DNA from 3 places in the Fictibacillus enclensis genome. Region 3 is predicted to be linked to each of the others. Evidence: riboswitches for the same ligand, from Rfam matches in the RefSeq annotation. Region 3 holds a riboswitch; each other region holds the start of a gene.

Evidence for each region. A riboswitch is a leader RNA that binds a small molecule or an ion and turns the genes downstream of it on or off. The one in region 3 is predicted to bind lysine.
Region 1: linked by a shared signal. The riboswitch ahead of lysA (diaminopimelate decarboxylase) and the one ahead of QNH15_RS03145 (amino acid permease) in region 3 are both predicted to bind lysine.
Region 2: linked by a shared signal. The riboswitch ahead of QNH15_RS17205 (aspartate kinase) and the one ahead of QNH15_RS03145 (amino acid permease) in region 3 are both predicted to bind lysine.

What each region holds. Positions count from the first base shown of each region.
Region 1 covers NZ_CP126109.1:2,788,829-2,794,984, reverse strand. Annotated here, with positions in the region: gene spoVAC (stage V sporulation protein AC) at 1-314, shown strand, start outside; gene spoVAD (stage V sporulation protein AD) at 328-1,347, shown strand; gene spoVAE (stage V sporulation protein AE) at 1,347-1,697, shown strand; gene spoVAEA (stage V sporulation protein SpoVABEA) at 1,703-2,302, shown strand; gene QNH15_RS14645 (spore germination protein) at 2,262-3,743, shown strand; lysine riboswitch at 3,813-3,991, shown strand; gene lysA (diaminopimelate decarboxylase) at 4,095-5,420, shown strand; gene QNH15_RS14635 (peptidylprolyl isomerase) at 5,494-5,928, shown strand; gene QNH15_RS14630 (DUF309 domain-containing protein) at 5,981-6,156, opposite strand, start outside.
Region 2 covers NZ_CP126109.1:3,268,778-3,274,933, forward strand. Annotated here, with positions in the region: gene sdhA (succinate dehydrogenase flavoprotein subunit) at 1-488, opposite strand, end outside; gene QNH15_RS17190 (succinate dehydrogenase cytochrome b558 subunit) at 505-1,113, opposite strand; gene QNH15_RS17195 (YslB family protein) at 1,431-1,913, shown strand; gene bioB (biotin synthase BioB) at 2,038-3,027, shown strand; gene QNH15_RS17205 (aspartate kinase) at 3,065-4,300, opposite strand; lysine riboswitch at 4,490-4,680, opposite strand; gene uvrC (excinuclease ABC subunit UvrC) at 4,757-6,156, opposite strand, start outside.
Region 3 covers NZ_CP126109.1:584,717-590,872, reverse strand. Annotated here, with positions in the region: gene QNH15_RS03155 (hypothetical protein) at 239-775, shown strand; gene QNH15_RS03150 (MEDS domain-containing protein) at 830-1,390, opposite strand; gene QNH15_RS03145 (amino acid permease) at 1,504-2,955, opposite strand; lysine riboswitch at 3,051-3,240, opposite strand; gene QNH15_RS03140 (LysR family transcriptional regulator) at 3,313-4,221, opposite strand; gene QNH15_RS03135 (DinB family protein) at 4,366-4,857, shown strand; gene QNH15_RS03130 (helix-turn-helix transcriptional regulator) at 4,980-5,192, shown strand; gene QNH15_RS03125 (DUF2178 domain-containing protein) at 5,215-5,586, shown strand; gene QNH15_RS03120 (DUF3784 domain-containing protein) at 5,609-5,887, shown strand; gene QNH15_RS03115 (VOC family protein) at 5,968-6,156, shown strand, end outside.

The sequences.
Region 1 (6,156 bases), 2.2 Mb from region 3:
ACATGACCTATTTTAATTTTAATGAAGAAACTGCCGGTAATCCGACCGCGGCCACACTGATTTTAATTGCTGCCCTGTTGACGGGCATTGGGGTGTATGACAAAATCGGACAGTTTGGAGGAGCGGGATCAGCCGTACCCGTCACCGGTTTTGCCAACGCCATAACTAGTGCTGCACTGGAGCATAAGAGTGAAGGCATTGTGCTTGGGATCGCAACCAACTTATTTAAATTGGCAGGTGCTGTTATCGTATTCGGAGCTGTTTCTGCTTATATTTTCGGAATGATACGCTATGCGTTCAAAACGCTAATGTAAAGGAGTGAGGAGCATGAAGCTGCAAGGAAGACAGACGTGGAAATTTGGAGATCAGGTTTTCCTTAATTCCACAGGGACAGCAGTTGGCCCAATGGAAAGTGAAGGGCCGCTCGGTTCTTTATTTGATGTAAGATACAATGATTTGCACTGTAATGAAAAAAACTGGGAGCTTGCGGAACGGCGTTTGATGGAAGACTCCATCGCAAGTTGCCTTAACAAGGCCAAACTGACGAATGACGACATTAACTTTTTTCTCGCCGGTGATCTTTTGAATCAGGTAGTGACGGCAAACTATGTAGCGCGCGGCAATGAGATTCCATTTCTGGGCGTTTTTGGCGCCTGCTCCACATCAATGGAATCCCTGGCCGTGGGTGCGGCATTAGTGGATGGCGGGTTTGCCCAAAGGGTCGTGGCGGCTGTCAGCTCTCATAATGCAACGGCTGAGCGGCAATTCCGTTATCCGACGGAATACGGCGGTCAGAAACCGGATACCGCCACATTTACGGTCACAGGGGCCGGGGCTGCACTGATCACCAGTGAACCCTCATCGGTTAGAATCACATCTGCCACGATCGGAAAGGTTCATGATCTTGGCATAAAAGATCCATTTGATATGGGCTCGGCCATGGCTCCAGCGGCAGCAGACACAATTATGGCGCATTTGAAAGAGACCGGCATGGCCCCCGAAGAGTATGATCTGATTGTGACGGGTGACCTGTCAGGGGTGGGAGCCCCCATTGTAAAGATGCTCTTGAAGGAAAAAGGGATTGATGTCTCGGGTAATCACAGAGACTGCGGATTGATGGTATATCGGCCGGACCAGGAAGTGTTTGCAGGGGGAAGCGGCTGCGGATGCTCAGCGGTGGTCACGTATGGCCATTTGATAAAAGAACTGAATTCCGGCAGCTTGAAGCGGATTCTTGTAGTGGCAACCGGAGCCCTCTTAAACCCGACGATGATCCAGCAAAAAGAATCCATCCCTACGATTGCTCATGCGGTGGCTCTTGAAGGAACCAAAGGGGGAAGCAACTGATGGATTATTTATGGGCATTCCTTGTGGGTGGCGCTATTTGTGTGGTGGGCCAGCTGCTGATCGACATTTTTAAACTGACCCCTGCCCACATAACAACCTCCTTTGTTGTTCTTGGTGCATTGCTTGATGCATTTGGCATTTATGATAATTTGATCAAGTTTGCCGGAGCCGGGGCAACTGTCCCCATTACAAGCTTCGGACATAACCTCCTTCATGGAGCGATGGCTTCAGCGGAGGATCATGGTTTTATCGGAATTGCCATGGGAATATTCGAGCTCACTTCAGCAGGGATTTCATCCGCGATTTTGTTCGGTTTTCTTGTGGCCTTGATATTTAAGCCGAAGGGGTGAATCTGGTGGGGAAAAAACGCGTCATTCTGATAACAGACGGGGATCTTTATGCACTGCGTGCGGTAGAGCATGTCGCCCGCGAAATTGGAGGACGCTGTATTTCCCACTCATGGGGAAATCCTTCAAGGTTAACCGGCCAACAGCTTGTATCCCTGATCTTAAAAACGCCATATGATCCCGTGCTCGTCATGTTTGATGACTGCGGATTCCGTGGGGAAGGACCGGGGGAACTGGCTATGCGCGCAGTATGCGGACATCCGGGAATTGAAGTTCTCGGGGCCATAGCGGTTGCTTCAAAAACACGTCATTCAGAATGGACAAAAGTCCACTTCTCCATTGACCGCTATGGAAACTTTACGGAATTTGGCATTGATAAGAGCGGGCTTCCTGATCTTGAAACAGGGAGGATCAACGGTGACACGGTTTACATTCTTGATGAATTAAACCTGCCGATCGTCATTGGGATCGGTGATATCGGGAAAATGGCTGGACATGATGCGGTGGAAAAGGGGGCACCCGTCACCAGCCTGGCGGTGGCGACCATCCTAGAAAGGAGCGGATTTAATGCAGGAATCAAAGGAAAGACAGAAGACACCAATCAGTAAAAAAATCCAGGAAAACGAACATGAGCTGAAATCGAGGCTCGGGATTGGTGTCAGTTTTGATGTAGGAGTCAGAAAGCTTCATGTCTTGAAAAAGGAAGTTCAGATCTACTATTGCACGGGGCTATGCGACAGTCTCTTTATCATTGAAATCATGCGGGAGCTCATGGACATGGATCATGGGCACCGTGCGCCTTCCAATGTCAAAGAAATTTTGCACGATCACCTTTCCCATCAGCAGGTGGAGTTGACGGATAACCTGGAGATTGCCATAGACAGAATGCTTTCCGGACTGATTTCTGTATTTTTGGAAGGCGAAGACCAGGCATTCATCGTTGATGTAAGAAGCTATCCTGGCCGTCAGCCGGAAGAACCGGACATTGAGAAAGTGGTCCGTGGCTCAAGGGACGGATATACCGAGAACATCATCATTAATACCGCTCTGACCCGCCGGCGTATCCGCGACGAGCGGCTGCGTCATGAAATAATGCAAGTCGGAAAGCGCTCCAAAACGGATATTTGTATATCGTATATTGAGGATATTGCTGATCCAGGGCTTGTCGATCTTGTTAAACAAGAACTTCAGAGTATTGATATCGATGGTATCCCCATGGCCGATAAAACCATTGAAGAATTTCTTGTGAAACAAGGCTGGGATCCTTTTCCGCTTGTCCGGTATACCGAACGGCCGGATGTTGCGGCCCAGCATTTAATGGAAGGCCATGTTCTCGTAATCACCGATACGAGCCCAAGTGTTATCATTACACCGACAACCTATTTTCACCATGTACAGCATGCAGAGGAATTCCGTCAGACGCCGATGGTCGGCGCTTTTATCCGCTGGGTCCGGTTTGCCGGCATCATTGCCTCGCTTCTCCTCCTGCCGCTCTGGTACCTTTATGCTACACAGGAAGGACTGCTGCCACCGAATATCGATTTTATCGGACCAAACAAAACGACGAATATCCCTTTGTTCCTGCAAATTGTCTTTGCGGAAATCGGGATTGAAATCCTGCGAGTAGCCGCGATACATACCCCCAGTCCGCTTTCGACGGCGATGGGCTTGATCGCAGCGGTGCTCATTGGCCAGATCGCCATCGATGTGGGACTGTTTGTTCCGGAAGTCATATTATATGTATCAGTCTCAGCGATCGGAGGGTTTTCTACCCCAAGCTATGAACTCAGTGTTGCCAACAAAATGCTCCGGCTCGTCCTTCTGGTGCTAACGGCCATCTTCCATGTGCCCGGGCTTGTCGTAGGCGCCACTCTGCTCCTTCTGTATCTTGCTTTTGTGAAAAATTTAAATACGCCCTATCTGTGGCCTTTTATCCCATTCAACGCCAAGGCGTTTGTGCAGATCATGATCCGGCTCGCTGTACCTCTATCGAAAGTCCGGCCGAGCATCGTTCATCCGCAAAACAGCAAAAAGCAGCCAACTTCTTAAGAAGTGTTGCCGAATATCCAATTTTGTGATAAATTTGTTCATAACAATTGGATATGCCTCATTTATAAATAATGGGGTAGAGGCGCAAAGCGGATGAGTAGGGTGATGGAGTGAATGGACATGATGAAATCATCTTAAAGGCCAATTTGCCGAAGTGTGGGAATGATCCATCCGTTCTCATGCTGGGCCGCTGCCGAACAGACAGCGGACTGTCACTGCAATGCTTGCAGTGGAGAACTATTCCGGCAAATGGGGGTACGGTAGTAGACAGCCAGTGTACCTTATACATGGGCTGTCTTTGTTTTTTTCGTCGGAAAAGAATCTCTGCAGGATAGAAAAGGGGAGATTATGATGTACTTACATGGCACAAGCTCGATTAATGAAGATAATCATTTGACGATTGGCGGGCTGGACACGGTTCAGCTGGCACAAAAATACGGAACACCGCTTTATATTTACGATGTGGAATTGATCAGGCAACGCGCAAGGTCGTTTAAAAAAGCGTTTGAGGAACAAGGCATAAAAGCCCAAGTGGCGTATGCGAGCAAAGCATTTTCCTGCCTCGCGCAGGTCCAGCTGGTGGCAGAGGAAGGCTTAAGCCTGGACGTTGTTTCCGGGGGAGAGCTTTATACAGCTCTTGCCGCTGGATTTCCTGCAGAACGCATCCATTTTCATGGCAACAATAAAAGCTATGATGAGCTTCAATATGCCTTGAAGTCCGGAATCGGATGCTTTGTTGTGGACAATTTTCATGAGCTGCGCATGCTTAATGAGCTCTGTGACAAAATGAATACACAAACATCCATTCTTCTTAGAATCACTCCTGGTATCGAGGCTCATACCCATGAATACATTCTAACGGGGCAGGAAGATTCAAAGTTTGGTTTCGACCTTCAGAATGGCCAGGCGGAAAAAGCAGTGATTGAAGCACTGGATTCAGAAGCGATTACCCTTCTTGGGGTTCATTTTCATATCGGTTCGCAAATTTTTGAAACAGCGGGTTTCATTCTGGCCATTCAGAAACTGTATGATTACCTTGCCAAATGGAACAATGATTTATCCTTTTTTCCCAAAGTGTTAAATCTTGGGGGTGGATTTGGGATTCGTTATACAGAGGCAGATGAACCGCTCGAGCCCAAAGAATATATTGATGCGATGATCGGTGAAGTGACACGACTATCTGCTTCAAATTCAGTTTCAGTACCTGAAATCTGGATTGAACCCGGCCGTTCGCTCGTTGGAGACGCAGGAACCACCATCTATTCGGTCGGCTCACAAAAGGATATTCCTTCGGTCAGGCATTATGTGGCAGTAGACGGAGGGATGAGCGACAATATCAGACCTGCACTATATCAGGCCCAATATGAAGCGGCACTTGCCAACCGGGCGCGAGAAAAAGGAACAAAAAAGGTGTCTGTTGCAGGGAAATGCTGCGAATCCGGGGATATGCTCATTTGGGATATTCTTCTGCCCGAAGCGCAAACCGGTGATTACCTTGCTGTATTCTGTACAGGGGCCTATGGCTATTCCATGTCCAACAACTACAATCGTATTCCAAGGCCTGCGGTTGTATTTGCGGAAAATGGAGAAGAACAGCTCGTCGTCAAAAGAGAAACCTATGAAGACCTACTAAGGCTGGACCTGCCATTAAAAAACGGCGTATTGGCCGGTAATTAATCAAGCCTCACTGGACGCTCGGCCAAAAAAAGCATAAAATAAGGAAGTATGCTGAATTCAGGAGGTAATATACATGAAAAAAGGTTCAATTGAATTTGAAAACGGAGAAAAAATATCAATCGAGCTGTTTCCGGAAGAAGCACCCGGAACGGTAGCAAACTTTGAAAAGCTTGCAAACGAAGGGTTTTATAATGGGGTAACTTTCCACCGTGTTATTCCCGGCTTTGTAGCACAAGGCGGAGATCCTACGGGAACAGGGGCAGGCGGCCCTGGGTATACCATTAAATGTGAAACCGAAGGAAACCCTCACAAGCATGTCGCTGGTTCATTATCCATGGCGCACGCAGGAAGAGACACAGGCGGAAGCCAGTTCTTCATTGTACATGAGCCGCAGCCTCATTTGAACGGTGTTCATACCGTTTTCGGACAAGTGACAGAAGGCATGGATACCGTGCTTCGCATCAAGCAAGGCGATGTCATGAAAGAAGTGAAAGTCTGGGAAGAATAATAGCAGAAAAAAGCCTCCATTTTAGGAGGCTTTTTTATTTGTTTCCATTTTCTTATTCCGCTGTTTTGTTTTTTCGTTTTTTTTGTGCTTCCCGCTCACGAATGATTTCGCTGCGGTCCCGGGTCCGGTGTTTATGGATAATCTGGTCATTATCCATATCGCTCACAGCTCCCCATAAGGAACCATGTTTCATTATGGATTGGCAGCAAACATCAAGAAGACCCTCAT
Region 2 (6,156 bases), 2.4 Mb from region 3:
GCGGACAAGAATTCCCAGCCTTCATATTTGGTAACCAGGCCGGCTACTTCATGGCGTCTTACTTGCTCGTCCAACGCATACAGAAGCTGCTGTCCGGTTGTTGCTCCGGCAAAAGCGGTTCGGTGATGCTGTGTTCCCCCGAAACGGCGGAAATCAAGCAATCCTTCCGGTGTACGGTTAAACATTACACCCATGCGGTCCATAAGATGGATAATTCCTGGTGCCGCTTCGCACATCGCCTTTACAGGAGTTTGGTTCGCAAGAAAGTCTCCCCCATAAATCGTATCATCGAAATGGACGTACGGAGAATCCCCTTCCCCTTTTGTATTTACAGCCCCGTTAATTCCGCCCTGTGCACATACAGAGTGGGAACGTTTAACAGGAACGAGCGAAAACAAGTCAACCTTCATACCGGCTTCAGCTGCCTTGATGGTAGCCATTAGCCCGGCAAGGCCTCCACCAACAATAATAATATTTCCTTTACTCAAGATGGTTCACCCCTTCTTAAATGAATGCAAAAATAGTTCGGACACTCACGATCGCAAGCGCAACAAAAACGCCCATCGTCACGTAAGTAGAAATTCTCTGTGATCGAGGCGAAACCGTAAGACCCCAGCTGACAAAAAATGACCATAAACCGTTTGAAAAGTGAAATACGGCGGAAAGAACACCGATTAAGTAAAATGCCACCATGAATGGTGAGCTTAAAATGTCTGCCATCATCTGATAGTTTACTTCTGCTCCAAAGGCTGCTGCAATTCGAGTTTCCCAAACATGCCAGGAAACGTAGATTAGAGTAATAACTCCAGTTACACGCTGTAAAAGATACATCCAGTTACGGAAATACCCATAACGGCTTGTGTTGTTCTTTGCCGTAAAAGTAATATAAAGACCGTAAATTGCATGGAAATAGAGAGGAATAAAAATAACAACCGCTTCCAGAATATAACGGAATGGTAAGTTGCCCATAAAATCTGCTGCATTATCAAACGATGCTGCCCCTTTTGTTGCAAAGTAGTTTACAACGAGATGCTCTAGTAGAAATAGTCCTACCGGGATTACACCGAGTAATGAGTGTAGCCTTCTTGTGTTAAAACTTCGACTGCCTGCCATTCAATTTGCCCCTTTCTAAATTACCTCTGTCTTTTTTGAAACCACTGGTTTCTCTCCGTCCCTTTTTGAAAGCTATTCCTCAGCGCTTGAAGTAAAAAGATGATCGTTAATGCGTTAACTTAATAACATGTTTCATTTTACTCCCATCGTTTGACACCGTCAAGAAAACGTTAACATAAAAATTTCAAAAAAGTCTTGATTTAAAAGGGTTTTTTCAACGTCATCGCTCACGGAAAATTCGACAAATATGTGACTTTTTATAGAGTTCTCGTATTATTCAGGCTATAATGGAAAACGTAGAAAGCGGGGAGATCGAAATGGAACAACATGAGAACATCCAGCAAAGCGAGGAAAAGGCAACAAAAGAAACTCCACCTGCTGGAGGTGTTCCGGTTTTCGGCTATGAACTTTTGAAAAACATTCTGCTGCCGGAATTGCTTGGAAAAGAAGAACGCAACATCCTGTATTGGGCCGGACGCAGCCTGGCAAGGAAGTTTCCTTTAAGCTCAACGGAAGAACTGGTTCACTTTTTTGCAGAAGCCGGTTGGGGAAGCCTGATTATTGCCGAAATGAACAAGAATGAGATGATATTGGAACTGTCTTCTCCACTCATTGACAAACGCTTTGAACTACAGGAAAACCCCACCTTCGGCCTGGAAGCAGGGTTTATTGCAGAACAAGTACAAAATCAGCGAAAGTGCATCTCGGAAACCTATGAAACGGTAAAGCGTAAAAATAAAATTCAATTTACTGTACAATGGGACCGAAAAGACGAAACATCCACCGAAAAACTAGCTTAAGTCCACTCACTATGAAACCGGCATGCCGGTTTTTTTTATTTTTACTTCCTAATTGACAACTTTATGGCCCGTCCCTTAATGTTAACTTGTAAATTATTTAAGTTGACAATCAGGAGGGAATTCTATGGACTGGACCCAGCTTGGAAAAGATGTGATCAACGGAAAAGTGCTTACCCATCAAGAAGCCATGAGCATTCTGGAGTCTTCGGATGATGATCTGCTTCCCCTTCTTCAAGGCTCATTTATCGTGAGAAAGCATTACTTTGGAAAGAAGGTAAAATTGAATAAAATCATCAATACAAAATCCGGCATGTGCCCCGAAGACTGCGGATATTGCTCGCAATCTTCTGTTTCTTATGCATCAATTGAAAAATACACAATGATGGATAAAGAAACCATTGTCGCCGGGGCAGAGAAAGCCTATCAGCAAAATGTCAGAACGTATTGTATTGTCTCAAGCGGGCGCGGACCACTCCAGAGAGACTTGACGACCGTGATCGAAGCCGTAAAGGAAATCAAATCCTCGTATACTATGAAGATATGCGCCTGCCTGGGCATTGTCAGTGAAACTCAAGCACAGCAGCTTAAGGAAGCAGGCGTAGAACGATACAACCATAACATCAACACATCCGAAGACCACCACAGTGTCATCACGACCACCCATACATATGCAGACAGGGTCTCCACCCTAGACAAAATAAAAGAAGCCGGCCTTTCACCTTGTTCGGGAGTCATTATCGGCATGGGAGAAAGCAACAAGGATATTATATCTATGGCCAAGTCGCTCCGGGAGATCGATGCGGATTCGATTCCCGTCAATTTCCTTCATGCCATCCCGGGCACTCCTCTTGAAAACATGGACAATCTGAATCCACGTTTCTGCTTAAAGGTACTGGCTTTGTTCAGGTATATGAACCCTGCGAAGGAAATCAGAATATCCGGCGGCAGGGAAGTTAATCTTCGCAGCCTTCAGCCGCTGGGGCTTTACGCGGCGAACTCCATTTTTGTCGGGGATTATCTGACGACCGGCGGACAGGAAACTACTGCAGATCATCAAATTCTTGAGGACCTCGGGTTTGAGATCGACTTTTTGAACGATAAGGCAAACGTATAGAAAAATAAAACGTCCGGGCAAAATGGCCCGGACGTTATTACGCGTGTTGAACTGGTACTCTCGCATCCAGTTCAAATACATCATGAAGTGTCTCAATAGCATTAATCATATCCTGCTGCCCTACTACAGTGGATACTTTGATCTCTGAGGTACTTACCATTTTGATCATAATATTCTGATCAGATAAAGCCTTAAACATTTGTGCCGCGACACCAGGATTGGAGATCATCCCTGAGCCGACAATGGAAACCTTCGCCAGTCCATCTTCGTGGAGAATTTGGCTGAAACCAAGCTGTCCTTTGTTTTGCTCCAAAAGCTGGACCGTCTCATCAAAAATGGCACTGTCAATGGAGAAGGAAATGTTGGTTTTTTCCTGCTTGTTTACACTTTGAATAATAATATCAACATTAATGTTATTGTCCGCGAGCAAAGAAAATACAGACGAAAGTGTATTCAATCCGTTCGGGAGATTCTCAATTGTGATTTTGGTAACATTGCCTTCAAAAGCCAGTCCTCTTACCACTAGATTGTTTTCCATTTCTGCTTCCTCCTCAACGATTGTTCCACGTTCCTCTTCCATGCTTGAACGAACTTCAAGCTTTACTCCGTAATTCTTGGCAAATTCAACTGCTCTTGGATGCAGGACCCCTGCCCCCAAATTGGCCAGCTCAAGCATTTCATCATAAGAAATGGCAGCCAGTTTCCGCGCATGCTTCACAACCCGGGGATCGGTGGTAAACACACCGGTCACATCCGTATAAATTTCGCACTTGTCCGCACGAAGGGCTGCAGCTATAGCAACAGCTGTTGTGTCCGAGCCTCCCCGACCTAGAGTCGTAATCCTTTGCGAGGCTGTCCACCCTTGAAATCCGGCAACGACTGCTATTTTCCCTTCATTTAAAAGCGTTTCGATTCTTTTCGTATCAATGTCCAATATTCTCGCATTTCCATGAAGGCTCTCCGTTTGGATACCCGCCTGCCATCCGGTGAGAGATTCCGCCGGGTGACCGGCCTCCTCAAGAGCCATGGCTAACAATGATATGGTAATTTGTTCACCTGTGGTGAGCAGCATGTCCATTTCCCGTTTGGATGGTTTGCTTGTGATTTCTCCTGCCAGCTTTACCAAATCGTCGGTTGTCTTGCCCATGGCAGAAACAACCGCAATCACCTGATTTCCTTCATTTGCTGCCTGAATAATCCGTCTGGCCGCATTCCTGATTTTTTCGGGAGTACCTACACTTGTCCCTCCGAATTTTTGAACGATTAACGCCACAATGGTCCATCCTTTCTTATCCGCAAAAAGTTGTTATGCTAAAAAGACACCCAGATATGGCCAGCCAAGTCCTGGCTTCCACTTTTTCAACAGACTGTAAAACTGTTTATGAATACAAAAAAGCAGCAATAAGGAAAAGACCTTATTGCTGCTTGAATAGGCAACAGTAAGCCAGCATGTTTTCCCCTCATGTGAGATAGTCCTCCACACATCCTCCGGGCAAGGAATGTGTGACAGCTCTGCATTTATTCAATGCAGGTCCAGCCTTAAGAAAAAGGAAGTTTCCTAAAGCTTCGGCAAAAATCCCCTTTCAGCCACCGTCATAAGAGCTCCTTCTCTTCCGGTTGCTTACTATTGGTTTTTGCTCCTCTACCATCACTTCAAAAACTGAAGTATGGCGCTCTTTTAAAATTTGTATTTAGTGTAGCAAAGCAGATTTTAAAAATCAACCCTTTTTTATGATGGATCCTTTTGCAGCGCCTGCATGATTTCTTCTGCTACCCCCATGGGGATGCCTGCTGCCCGGAAATCCTCCATGGTCGCCTCTTTCATCTTTTTTATGGATCCAAATTTTCTCAGCAGCAGTTTTTTTCTTTTTTCACCGACACCCGGGATATTATCAAGGCTGGAACGAAACATGCCCTTATCCCTGACCTGACGGTGGAACGTGATGGCAAAACGGTGCACCTCATCTTGTATGCGCTGCAGAAGATAAAACTCCTGGCTGTTTCTCGGCATTTCCATAATTTCCGGAGGATCTCCCATTAACAATTGAGACGTGCGGTGTTTTTCATCCTTCGCTAATCCGCCAACCGGGATAAAGAGATTTAATTCATTTTCAAGAACATCCTGCGCTGCGGCAATCTGTCCTTTTCCGCCATCAATGATTATCAGATCCGGAAGCTGTCCATTTTCCTTCAGAATCCGTGAATACCTTCTCCGCACGACCTCTTTCATGGAAGCATAATCATCAGGACCGGTTACCGTTTTAATCTTGTATTTCCGGTACTCTTTTTTGTTTGGTTTACCATCCTCGAAAACAATCATCGCCGACACCGGGCTGGTGCCATGGATATTTGAATTATCAAATGCTTCTATCCGGTAAGGGGCCGGGATGTTCAGCTGCCTTCCAAGGCTTTCGACCGCTTTGATGGTCCGTTCTTCATCACGCTCGATGAGTGCAAACTTTTCTTTCAGCGCATTTTGGGCATTCTTCGTGGCAAGATCAACAAATTCTTTCTTTTGCCTTTGTTTTGGCTGCGACACCTTCACCTGAAGCAGCTCGTTCACCATATCCCCGTTTACCTCTTGAGGCAAAATAATTTCTTTGGGGAGGATATGGCTTTTTTGCAGGTAAAACTGACCGATAAACGTTAAGAAATCCTCGGAGGCTTCTCCATAGAACGGAAAAAGGGAAACGTCTCTCTCGATCAGTTTGCCCTGCCTGATGAAGAAAACCTGAACACACATCCAGCCTTTGTCGTAATGATAGCCAAACACGTCTTTGTCCGCCATATCAGCGGTCATCATTTTCTGCTTCTGCATAACGGCATCGATATGCTGGATCTGGTCCCTGAGTTCCTTTGCGCGTTCAAAATTAAGCTCTTCCGATGCCGCAAGCATTTTTTTCGTTAATTCTTCCCTAACTTCGGGAAAACCACCATTTAAAAACTTCACGATCTCATCGACCATCTTTTTATTCTGTTCCTTCGTAATATCATACACACAAGGCCCCAGACATTGTCCGATGTGGTAGTACAGGCACACTTTATTTGGCATATGATCGCATTTGCGCAGCGGATACAAACGGTCCAGCAGCTTCTTGGTCTCCTGGGCTGCATAGGCATTGACAAAGG
Region 3 (6,156 bases):
ATCTTACCGAATAACGATGGATACCTTGTCCTTTAATGATTCCATGGTATGTCCTCCATTCTAAAATGTGATCCATTTAACTATACTATCTAGAAGAGGTTTTTTTCATGGTTTAACCCTTAACTTTGGGATTTTTTTCAAGTATTTTTAGTCCGGTTTATTTTTTTAATCAACGGATTATGTATAATGGAGTTAAGTCCAACTAACAACGATATTCTGACAACGGGAGAGTTTTTTAATGATTGAAGTTGATGACGCTGGAAACGGGTGTCCGATTCTGGGAGAAGTATTTGCGGCAAGACGGACGGAAACAGGAGAGCATGCAGCCGTTTATATCCCGCTTCCACAGGAAACGGCAGACAGAACACCCAAAGAAGAGCACATCATGTCTCTTTTGGAAAAATTAAACGTGCGAAAGGATGAAGAACTTCTCCTGTGCCGTGGAAATACACTGAATGGATTCAGCGACTTTCTGGAGAATCGAGGGTACCAGGTACAACGGGGAAAAATCTCCGAAGAAACCGATCAAATCGCTGAAGCCTTTTTTATGGAGTGCCTGTATGAAATCGGCTTTCCAAGGGACCTGTCCCTGTCTGACAGAGCCTACTATGAATTTTATCAAATGGTGAAAATTTGGTACATCTGTTTTTATAACGGCAAACAAAACCTGTTTAAATCCGATCGGAAAGGCAATGTGAAACGGCGTGGATTTATGCATAACCCCGTTTACCATTATCCTCAGGTACTCGGTATGCTGTTTTATCACGACCAATAAGGAAAGAGACACGCTCAAACGAAAATCGTGTCTCTTTTTTTATTCATTATTCAGTTACTGCTTTACAGGCCGAACATCCTCATCAGTCATAAAATAATCATGGTATCTCATCAGCTTGTCCTTGAGATCATCGGAAACACGCTCGGCATTGTAGGCACATACCGTAATGACCTTTACATTTTTGAGCATTTGATCCACTTCGATTTCAAATTTTTCAAGCGTCTCTTCAAACTCCTCCTGTGAACCCCATTCCACATGACCCCATGTCCGGACAGACTTATCCTTTTCGATTAAAGGGGTTACAATATCAGAGAACTTGGATAAAATTGTTTCCGGATAAAAGTTACCATTCCAGAAATAAAAATCAAAGTTATTGATGAAATGGACGCTCTCTATCTGCTTTGGGGTTAAAGTTTTTTCCAATTCTTTTTGAATCATTGGAAAAATGCGTTCGTTTTCCAGAAATAGTATGTACTCCCCTTGTTCAATACCCGCCATAATGTAGGACACTGCGTTTTGAATATAATCCTCCACTTTATCAGAATAATAAAAGACATGAATGCCTTGACCTTGCATGGGTTCTGGTTGAGTGAACTGCGTAAGTTTTTTGTTCAATTATGTATCCCCTTCCGATTGACGTAAATGTTAATACGGTAATTCTTCACAAATAAAAAATCTCCTCTATTTTCATAAAAAAACAGGAACCGATCAGGCTCCTGCTTTTTATCTTATTCAAAATCGCACTCTTTAAGAGGTACCACTTTTGTTTTGTGTTTGAACTTATAGCCAAGCCATACGGCCAGGAAAATGGGTATACCAATATAGGAAACGAGCGCACCTTGCCAATCGATCGTATCGCCGGTAAAAGCGGAATAATTTTGTCCGAGAATAACGACGAAACAAAGCAGGAAGGCGAAGATCGGTCCAATCGGGAACCATTTTGCCCGGTACGGAAGATCACGCAAATCCCTTCCTTGTGCCACATAGGCTTTTCGGAAGCGGTAATGGCTGATCGCAATTCCAAGCCAGGCGATAAAGCCTGACATCCCCGAGGCGTTCAACAGCCATGTATAAATGGCTCCGTCACCAAATAAGGAAGCAAGGAATGCTACTGCTCCAACTGCAGCCGTCACGATCAGCGCAGGAACAGGAACACCCCGAGAATCCAGCTTTGCCAGAAACTTGGGCGCTTTTCCGTCACGTGCCAGGTCCCACAGCATACGGGTCGATGCGTACATACCAGAGTTACCGGCAGAAAGGACAGCGGTTAAAATGATCGCATTCATGACAGATGCGGCAAAGGCGATTCCCGCTTTATCAAATACCAGGGTAAACGGACTCACGGTGATTTCACTTCTTGCCAGCCTGCTGTCCGTATAAGGAATGATTAAGCTGATCACTAGAATCGCAAGAATATAGAACAAAAGAATGCGCCAGAACACACTCTTGACTGCTTTTGGAATGTTCTTCTTCGGATCTTCAGTCTCCCCTGCTGCCACACCAAGCAACTCCGTTCCCTGAAAGGAAAAACCTGCTGCCATAAAGACGCCAAGCGTAGTAAAGAATCCGCCTTTGAACGGGGCATCACCAATGGTAAAGTTTTTAAAGCCAATGGCTTCTCCGCCGAGAATTCCAAAAATCATAAGCGTACCGAGAATTAAAAAGATAATAACCGTAACCACTTTAATAAGAGAAAACCAGTATTCTGACTCTCCAAACCCTTTAACGGATAAGTAGTTCAATAAGAACATAATTGCTAAAAACAACGCACTCCAAATATAGGAAGGCGTATCAGGAAACCAGAACTTCATGATGAGCGTAACCGCTGCAAGCTCTGCCGCAATGGTGATTGCCCAGTTGTACCAATAATTCCAGCCCAGGGCAAATCCCACGGAAGGATCCACAAATTTTGTGGCGTAGGTACTGAACGATCCTGCCACTGGCATGTAAGATGCCATTTCCGCCAGGCTTGTCATCAAAAAGAAAACCATGATGCCAATGACTACGAAGGATAAAAGCGTGCCCCCGGGTCCGGCCGTATGGATTGAGCCTCCACTCGCCAAAAACAGGCCGGTTCCGATGGTTCCACCCAGCGAGATCATCGTTAAGTGGCGGGACTTCAGTTTACGCTGTAGTTCTCCTGAAGCCGCTGGTGCTGAATTCTTTGCTGTGTTTTGCATAAAAAAACTCCTTTTCATTTTGGAAGGAGTGGGAAATAAAAAAAGCCGCCAAAACGCAGTTTGACGGCAGTTCTATTCTACCCGCATCATGCCTTCCGTAAGATAGCGCATCCCACTCACCGGTAATGTGAGCGTGACAGTGCTGTTCCTTTTCGAAAACAGCCCCAATTCATATTTCCAGAGATAAACATGAATTTCGGCAGCTTTTCCTTTCACACGGAGTCTATGATGTCTTTCTGCATCTCGTACGTCCTACTAATAAAAGCCGCGACCTCTACCTCATCGGATTGATGAGGATTTTTGAAATATCCAGTTAGTTGACGCTAGTTGCTATTATAAAACACGAACATTAACTGTTCAACTGTTTTTTGTTTCCAAGGTCTCTTTTGCAGCATTAATGTACGTTTGAACCTTTTCTATAAACGCCTTGGCCGTAAAGCCCAAGAACTTATCTTTTCTATAGATGAGGCAAATCTTCTGACTGGGAACCGGGCCTATCAACGCCACTGTTTTAATCTTGGGGTGCTTAAGATTTCCCAAAAGAAGGGTAGGGAGAATGGCGGCCCCAATATCTTTTTCTACCATGGCAATCAAAGACGATAGCGTCGTTGTCTCCATTGACGGTTTTATTTTAAATCCTGCTTCGAGACAGTATCGGTCAATCAGTTTGCGGCATTGATGATAACTTGGAAACATAACCATCTTCATTTTTTGTACATCTTTAAAATAAAGAGACTTCTTATGGGCATAAAGTGAATCCGCATGAACCGCCAGGGAAAACGTCTCTTCAAACAGTGGGATTTCAACAAGCCGTTGGTCAGGATCAGGGCGAATCGTTATGCCAATATCAATTCCCCCACTAAGGACTTGCCCCGTAACATCCATCGTTTCAATTAAAGAAACCGAGGTATCCGGATGAGTTCTGTGAAAATCGAGAAGAAGCGCATCAAATACAAGATCAGCATCCCCAGGCAAAACACCGATCGTCAGAGACCCGCCTTTACCCATTTTCAGCTCTGCAATGCTGTCCTGTGCTTGTTTTATATGAGAGAAAATATGCCGGCATTGCTCTTGGAGAATTCCCCCTGCCTCAGTGAGTGAAATCTTTTTGCCTGTCCGATGAAACAAAGGCATTCCCAACTCATTCTCAAGCAATTTGATTTGCTGACTAAGATTCGGCTGTGATACCAGGATTTTTTCTGCTGCCCTCGAAAAATGAAGTTCCTCACAAATCACCATAAAATACTCCAGCTGCCTTAATTCCACATGATACCCCTCCCTGTTTACATCATAACTGAAACCAATCATGATCATAAGAAACGCGATATTGATGAGATTTTAATGCCTCCCTATACTGAAACTGTAGAAGTTAAGTTTTTCTTATAAAAAAGAAAACGGAGGAATGATACTATGTCTCACACTTTGCTGAAATCGGCAAAATCAGTTAGAAGCATGGCCCTTCAACAAGTCAAAGCGGCTCCCGAAGAGTTGTTCGACATCAAGCCCGCACCCTTTAATAATACTATCCGTTGGAACGTTGGTCACATCGTTTTTGTCCATGATTATTTACTTTCTTTTGCTTTTTCAAAAAGCCCAGGACTTCCCACTCACTATGAGCAATTATTTAATACAGGAACCAATCCGGATCAATGGTCCGTAAATCCTCCCTCGAAAGAAGAGCTAATCTCAAAATTATCCGATCAATTCGTCCACCTGGATCACATTTCATCAGATACATTTGAAAATATACTAACACCCGCAATGGAATTGGGACCTTTAACGTTTGAAACATCAGGTGAGCTGTTCAACTTCGTAACCATCCATGAAGCTATGCACTTCTCTATGATTTCCTCGTTATTACAATCCATCACCTATTCCAGGAAGCTTGACGAAAGGATATAAAAAAAGAAGGTTTGGCATACGTCTTCCCAAAGAAGGCGTATGCTTCTTTTTTGTAAACTATAGTTGTAAAAAGTAAAATATATATTACAATGGAAGTATAAGGAAAATAAGGAGCGCCAATTGTGAAAGACTTCACTGTACGTAACAAAGTAAAAGTAGCACGTATTGAAAAGGGAGGGCTGACCCAGGGAGAGCTTGCAAAACTAGTCGGCGTTACACGCCAGACGATGAACTTAATCGAAGCCCAAAAATACAATCCAACCATACGCGTTTGCCTAATAATCAGCAAATACCTGGAACGTCCGCTGGATGAACTGTTTTGGATCGAAGACTAACCATACTAAGGAGTTGATGCATATGCAGGTCAATGCGATGACGGTGATCATCGGCGCTATTGTTGGCTTAGGGGTCATAACCCTTCTCACCGGTCAATTTCAATGGGGATTTTTAACCGCGGTACTGATTCTGACAGCCGGATTGAAATGGCTGAGAATTGAAAAACAAAAGACCAAAGATGAAATTGAGTATGATGAGAGGATCAATGACAACATAAAACAAACCTCGCTTCAGATTTTTTCGTTTTCCAACCTTCTGCTATTCATTTATTTACTGGTTGTCCATCAGCTTTTAAACAAACGAATGATACAAGTCGATTCTCTCATGATCTACCTTGGCATTACTTTGCTCATCGCTTTTTATCTCGTTCCGTTGATCGCAAGAAAAAGATAACTCAACCATTGGAGGGAAAAACATGGATCAGAACTTATTCATTTTCGGAATTATTTTTCTGGTGCTCGCTTATTTCGTCGGCGTTAAAAAACAAACGTGGCTTTTATCCGGCTTTAACCAAAAACGGGTAAGGGATCAGGACAAATTGGCCAAACTGATCGGTGGCTACGACTTAATCGCCGGTCTTGTATTAGTGGCCGGTGCCTTTATTGAAAATCTGCAGGCCACCGTTTTAATGCCTATCGTTCTCATTGGATTCATCGTACTGCTTGGATATGTGAATACAAGAATGGTTGAATAGGACCTCTCCTGCTATAAAAGGATTTTCAGTGCTCTTGTCCAATAGATAAATGGAGAATCATATAAAAGGAGCGATTGAAATTGAATCGAGTTCTGTCCCCCGTCTCATGTAAAGTAAATAACGTATTCATTCACGTTACTGATTTAAAAAAAGCCGCAGAATGGTACAGCAGACTGCTTGGGCTCCCAACGCCGGAGCACGTCGAATCTCCGGTATACAATCTCCCGGTTACGGGCGAAACAGGCTTAACCCTGGATGACCACGCGTTT